2 regions of the Halomonas sp. MS1 genome follow, and region 1 is predicted to be linked to the other one. Evidence: predicted binding sites of a transcription regulator. Region 1 holds the regulator's gene; the other holds the start of a gene.
What was found. Region 1 encodes FliA, which starts transcription of late flagellar genes. Its sites were predicted from a motif close to CTAAAGTTNNNNNNNNNNCNGCCGATA; they were not measured.

Region 1 (3,407 bases):
ATACGTCTAAATAGCTCGTTAGCCACCCTTCATCGCCCTCCCCCGGCACAGTGGGCAATTCCAACGCGTGCCGTGAATCACGATCTAGCATGGCGCTACCCTTTTGCCGCAGAACTAACCGTTGGCCGCGGTTTTACAGCGGCATCGCGGATCTCGTCATGATAGTTAGCAACGAAGGAATTGAGCGTTTCTTCAATAAAAGAAGGCAGCCGCCGTTTGGTAATTAACGAAATGCCTTCCAGCACCATGTTCATGGTGATAAGGCGTTCTTCCGTGCGCCGCTCCAGCTTGACGGCAATCGGTTTGAACACCAAGTTGGCGAGCAGAATACCGTAGAACGTTGTCAGCAGAGCCACCGCCATGCGCGGGCCAATAACGTCAAGATCGCCTGCATCCATCACTTCCAGCATATTGACCAAGCCCACCAAAGTACCGATCATGCCAAACGCGGGCGCGTAGGTGGCCATGGTACGAAATATCTGCGCCTCAGCATGCTCCCGTGCTTTTAATCGTGCGATGCGCCAGCGCAGCATATCGAAAATTTCGTCCTCTTTCGTGTTAGCAATCACCAGTTGAATCCCGGTGCGCAAAAAGGGGTTACGAGTGTGCTCTAGCTCCTTCTCAACCGCCCTGACATCGCCTTTAAACCACAAGCGCGCCATGGAAACCAGTTCGTTGATATCATCACGCACATAGGTATTTTCACGCCGAAACACCAATCCCACCAGGCGCACCACGCGTAGCACTTCTTTCAGCGGATAACTAATGAAGGTAGCCGCCAAGGTGCCCGTTACCACAATGGCTAGCCCCGGCAAGTTAATAAAGCTTTCTGGCGACTCTGCAGTAAAAAACAGCACGCTTACCAGCAACAGCATGCTGGCAAAAATACCGATCAGCGTAGATGGGTTCATCAACGGCTCCTCGCCGGTTAGTCGTGATTAATAGTGGCGTTAGGTGGTGTCATATAAGCGAGCGCGAAGCCTGCTAATCGCTTGGCTGTGAAGCTGGGAGACTCGGGATTCGGTCACACCCAGCACCGCCCCGACTTCTTTAAGGTTCAGCTCTTCTTGGTAATACAACGCCATCAGTAGCTTTTCACGCTCAGGTAAGGCGTCAATCGCGTCAATTAACGACTGGCGTTGCTGTTTATCTAACAACTGATCGAAGGGCAGGTTAGTGGCTTCCTCCGTTGCGGACTCGGCCCCTTCGGCCACCAGTTCTTCGAAGGGCAGCAACTGGCCACTGTTCGTATCATTGAGCAATTGCTGATACTCACTAAGCGGCATATCCAGGTCACGCGCGATCTCACCCTCTTCCGGCGGGCGCCCTAACTGCTGTTCAAGGCGACGCACCGCATCATCCACGGCTCTGGCAGAGCGGCGTACACTACGCGGCAACCAGTCACGTGTGCGCAGCTCATCCATCATGGCACCGCGAATACGCTGACTTGCAAACGTGGCGAACGTTGCTCCCTGGGTCGCATCAAAACGCCCTAGCGCTTCTAATAAGCCCACCATGCCAGCTTGAATAAGATCATCCAACTCAATACTTGCGGGTAGTCTTACCTGCAGCGTTAAGGCCTGACGTCTTACCAGTGGCATGTATTGGGTTAACAGCTCGCTCTGTTTAATCCTGCCTTGTGCTGTATACATCCTCGTGCCTCACGGCTGAACTCTGTTCACTGGTAATTCACAATCACTTGCAGTTCCTGCACCCGTACCGGGCGCTGGCCCGGCGTCAACGCAAAACGAAAGTGCAGCGGCCCACTGACCTGTTTTCCGGCTAACGCAGTGGTTGAACCTCGCATAGCAGTTAAAGGAACACACTGCTCAGGGTGGCATAGCCACGCATTAACCGGCGCATTAACCGGCATTTGAAAACGCCAATGAATACGCTCTATCGCAGCATGCTCTACCTGCGCCCCTGCTGGCGGCTGAATGGGCTGGCTGCTGACAGCTCGGTCACTCATCGCGACCAGTACGCTGGGCACCTCACTACTCCAACTGCCCGTCGCGGCATAAGCACTCATGGTGATGACGCTTAGCGCCACCATCAACACCCTTTTGAGCAGCCTGTCAGCTTTGCAGGTATCGACCTTGAAGTCAGCGAGCATCGACATTGTTATTCCTTATCGGGGCGCTTGATAGCCGCTGTTAAAGCACGGCTACATAGCGTCAGGCTAGCTGTCATCGCGCCAGCAGTAAAAGCTCTATATCCAAGTAATAGCTGGCTGCTTCGCGCAGGTTATCGAGTAGACCTCGGCGCGGCAAATCTGGCTCGTGCAGCGCTAACAGCTGCCTAGGGCCACCGTTTTCCTGCATTTGCCGCAACGAGCGGTACATCTGGGCGAAAGCATCGGCATCGCTATTAATCCATAGTGCCCAACGCGGAAAGCGCGCTTTCAGTTGGCTAAGATTAGCGGCATCCGCATTGACGATGTGAATATCCCAATCATCCGGGTCGCCAGCCCAACGTCGCCCCAGCACTGACCATTGGGCTAGGCGCCCTTTTACTCTTGCCACCTGCTGATCGCCACCGTTAGGCATACCGATCACGATAAGCGGCTTCTGCGGCACCGAGGGCGATGCGCTGGTTTGCGCTTGGGCAGCAGTTGGCGGCACCGTTAAAGAATCGGTCATAGCGGTCAGTGGTTCAGCCGCAAGTTCGTCTCCCGTGGGATCACTCTCAACTGACTCTGCTTGGCGCTGCTGGCGCTGTAAATCTGCCCACTTGCGCAGGCCCGCTGCCTGATCCGGGGCGCTCATGCCAGCCCCTCACGGCTAACGCTGCTGAGTTGGCGAATGGCGTCACGGGCCATAAACGCGTGAACAAGCGCATCTAGCATCGCTGTGTCGCGCCGCTTACGCGTGGTGCCCAACAACCTTAACAAATCGGAGCGCAGTGCTATCGCAGCGTCATCATTGGCGATATCTAAGTGTCCCGCTGCAGCAGCGACACCGCTGGCCATCAATAAGCGAACCTCCGAGCTTACTTCGCCATCATCCGCATCTTTCAACTGCTGCCAAGCGCGCTTGGTTAGGCTAGACACCCCTTCGCTTTGCAACTGGATAACTAGAAGCGAACGCACATCCGCACCTAATCGGGCAGGCGTTAACCAGTAGCGACGCGCGATGCGTTTGCCATTTTCTGGATCGCGAACTTCACCAACCCATGCCAACAGCGGAGTACCAGCGGCGTCCTCGACAGCAATATGGGTGTGCCATAGCTGCACCGTTTGACCACGAAAACGTAGATCAGTGTGATGTGTGAGCGGGCTATCTGTGAACAGCTGACGCTGGGCATAACGCTTGCCCTGACAGTATACCCGTTGAGTGGCAGCTACTTGCGTGATCCAGGTCAAGTGTTGGGCTTCTAGCCACGCTAACGTGGCGGGGTCGGGAAACACG
Region 2 (3,407 bases), 810 kb from region 1:
CTCTCAAGCATGTCGTTTCTCCTGGGGGCTTGTATGGCTGTTATCAAATCATTTGGTAAAGGTAACTAACCATCCATGACGTGGCGATGACAGTAGACGTTTTTGGTTTGGTAGATCAGTTGTTTAGTACAAGCATATCGTTATGAAAAGAGGATTAGGCCTCTCTGATTGACTTTACTGCTCGTTAACGCAAATAATAATTATTGTTATTTATTTTGTGGTGTTAGTTAAGGCAGGAGGCCAATCAGTGGATACCCAGACCTGGAGCGCTGAGTTAGAAGATATCTTCGTTAATCAGCGGCCCCGGCTCTGCTGTGTCGCCGCAAGAGTCTTGGGCAATGCTGATCAAGCCGATGATGTTGTGCAGGATGCTTATCTAAAAATTTCAGAAGCAACCACGCTTTTTGAGGTGAAGCAGCCCATCTCCTACGTGTCACGTGTGGTGCGCAACCTCGCCATTGACCGTTGCCGCCGTTCGGCATTTGAGTCAACGCTGTTTGCCAAAGAAGAGGAGGGGGAGGCTGCCTCTTATGCGTCACACTCTCCAGAGGTGATCGCGATTGATCGTCAGGCCTTGGCTCAGGTGGTGGACGCGTTGGACGAGCTACCTGAGCGTACGCGGCGCGCTTTTGAGCTCTACCGGTCGGGGAGCCATACGCAGCGGGAAGTGGCCCACTTATTAGGTATTTCCACCACGTTAGTTAACTTTATGATTCGCGATGCACTGACTCATTGCCGCCAGTCGCTTCAAGGTCAGACGTTGCCAGATCGGTAAGCCTACGTTCCGTCCCTTCTTTGTGGTCGCTTTGTTACACTGTCAACGAACAACGATAGCGTTGAAACCCTAGGCGCTTACCGAGTCAGTTGGTCGATGGTAGGCAACAGTAGCGAGGTTTGACTGTAACGATGGATAACGACAGCGGCGATGATGCCGTTTGGCAAGTGGCGCTAGATTGGCTGATGCGCGAGCATGAAGAGTCGTTGAGTGATGCTGATCGCGAGGCGTTCCATGCGTGGCTAGCGGCTTCTTCTCAGCATCGCAGGGTATTTCATGAAGCCGAACAGCTATGGCTGCTAACGGGGATGATCCCCCGCAGTGATGAGCGCAACTGACAAATCATCGCTTTTTGCCCATTCTTTTTTTGTTCCCCCCTGGTTTTCTTCCTTGATGGTTTAACGGCTTTCATGTTTTTAAGCACTAGAGCCGTTTGCCCTCACGCGTATTTTTCCTACTTTCTTTCTCCCCAGCATTAAATTTCTATATACCTCACTCGTCATTATGTAATGAGAAGCAATTGTGTTTATTTTCTCATTTCTTAGACAACGGTGAGGTTAGTTCCATGACAAGCTGTTTTGATCGTGAAGATGGTGTCTTCCGCGTATTAGTCAACCACGAAGAGCAGTATTCCCTGTGGCCCGAGTGGAAGGCGATTCCTGCGGGCTGGACAGATACGGGTGTACTTGGCGATAAGCCAACCTGCCTCGATTACGTCGAAAAGACTTGGACCGATATGCGCCCGCTGTCGCTGCGTCAGTGGATGGATGAACAAGCTAATAGCGAGGCGGAGCAGGTGAATGCAGGTTAAGCGCTTAAAGCTGCTCTGTCTGCCCTGTGCTGGTGCCAGTGCCACTATGTATCTGCGCTGGAAGCGTCAGTTGCCCGCCTGGATCGAGGTGCATCCTGTTGAACTACCTGGACGTGGCGAGCGCCTGGGCGAGCCGCTTATCGATGACTTCGAGACCCAGGTGGTGCGGCTGTGTGAAGAGCAAGCAACGCGAATGCGCGGCGACTTTGCCTTGTTCGGTCACAGCATGGGGGCGCTGCTGGCCTATGGCATGGCGGCACGCTTGCGCGATGTGGGGCGCCCTCAGCCACGAAAGCTATTCGCCTCGGGGAGTGCAGCGCCCTCAATGCGTGATTCAGATCGCTTGGCGGGTCTTGATAACGATAAGGCCCTAATTGCGGATCTTCGCCAACAGGGCGGCACGCCAGAGGAGGTATTCGAAAGCCCGGAGCTGTTGCGCCTCACTCTCGATGTGTTAGCGGCGGACTATCGTCTCTGCCGTAGTTTTCGTCATCGCAGCGGGACGCCATTCGACTACCCGGTAAAGGCTTTGGCGGGCTTCGATGATGAGATCGAGAAGGTGCGCTTGGAAGCGTGGCAGCGCGAAGCAGGCGGTGCGTTCTCGTTGAACTGGTTCGAGGGAGGACACTTCTTTATTCGCCAGCAGGAAAGGCAGGTGTTGGCAGCCATCAAGCAGGCGCTGACCCTACGGCTAGAGGAGGTGCTTTATGCAGCGCCTGCAGTTAGCTGAAGGGGCTCCTGAGGGGCTTGAAGTCTGGCGCTTATCGCTCGATCTGAACGCCCCGGTGGCTGACGAAGATGATCGGTTGCTGAGTCGAGCCGAGTGGCAGCGCGCCCAGCGGCATCGCTGTCACGCCGATGTCGTACGCGCCGTGGCGACTCGCGCGGCTCTTCGGCGACTGCTATCAGCGCACACCGGTATAGCGCCAGAAAAGTTGCTGTTCACTCAGAACGCTTACGGCAAACCAGCGTTGGAAAACGCTGATGGGCCTATCTTCAATGTCTCCCACTCTGGCCATGTCGCCCTGATCGCGCTTGCTCCCGGCGGCGCGGTGGGGGTCGATATTGAGCGCTGCCGACCTGAGGCCGAACTGGCGCCGCTGCAAGGACTGGTGCTATCGCCGAGTGAGCGGTTCGACCACTCACTGCCCTTTATGGAGCGCTGGGTGGTTAAAGAGGCGGTGCTCAAAGCCTTGGGGCTGGGCATTGCGGATCATTTGCAGTCGCTCTCAGTCACCCCTTCTTTAGAGCTGCCAGACACCTACAACCTTGAGCACTCGCTTCCCATTTCATCACCTTTGCAAGCATGGCCGCTGCCAGCGCCGTGTGGCTATGCGGCAGCCCTGGGTTATGTCCAAGGCTAACGCTACTCAACGAATTTTAGGAGCTCAATAATGGACAGCCAAAGTGCAACATTAACGCAACAAATCAACGCCATATCCAAACGTCAGGGGCCAGCTGATTCAGAGCTGCCTATTATGATTTCTCCTGCCTACCCAGGGCAGTCGCTGCTGGAAGCCTTTAGCGAGTTGCGTGCTGATATCGAGACTCTAGTGGCCAGGGTAGGCGGCGTGTTACTAAGAGGCTTCGACGTGCCGACGGTTGATGATTTTCAGCAGTTTGCCGCCGCCTTTGGTCATCCTCTGCTGAGCTATGAGTTCGCCTCGACGCCACGCTCATCGGTTTCATCGGGCATTTATACCTCGACCGAATATCCCGCCCATCAACACATTCCACTCCACAATGAGCAGGCCTACACCCGCGAGTGGCCGATGAAAATCTGGTTCCACTGTGTCACCGCTTCCCTCGAAGGGGGGGAGA

Region 2: NF683_RS11625 (MbtH family protein) is a predicted target of FliA. The motif match lies at 1,251-1,277, and genes of this name have one in related genera.

Annotation. Positions count from the first base shown of each region.
Region 1 is NZ_CP098926.1:1,733,970-1,737,376, reverse strand. Features, by position in the region: partial or broken gene NF683_RS07800 (OmpA/MotB family protein) at 1-91, opposite strand, end outside; gene NF683_RS07795 (motility protein A) at 96-911, opposite strand; gene NF683_RS07790 (RNA polymerase sigma factor FliA) at 951-1,652, opposite strand; gene NF683_RS07785 (flagellar protein FlhE) at 1,679-2,119, opposite strand; gene NF683_RS07780 (hypothetical protein) at 2,187-2,765, opposite strand; gene flhF (flagellar biosynthesis protein FlhF) at 2,762-3,407, opposite strand, start outside.
Region 2 is NZ_CP098926.1:2,546,144-2,549,550, forward strand. Features, by position in the region: gene NF683_RS11610 (inositol monophosphatase family protein) at 1-11, opposite strand, end outside; gene NF683_RS11615 (RNA polymerase factor sigma-70) at 248-775, shown strand; gene NF683_RS11620 (FecR/PupR family sigma factor regulator) at 907-1,113, shown strand; gene NF683_RS11625 (MbtH family protein) at 1,341-1,586, shown strand; gene NF683_RS11630 (thioesterase II family protein) at 1,576-2,316, shown strand; gene NF683_RS11635 (4'-phosphopantetheinyl transferase family protein) at 2,294-2,950, shown strand; gene NF683_RS11640 (TauD/TfdA family dioxygenase) at 2,981-3,407, shown strand, end outside.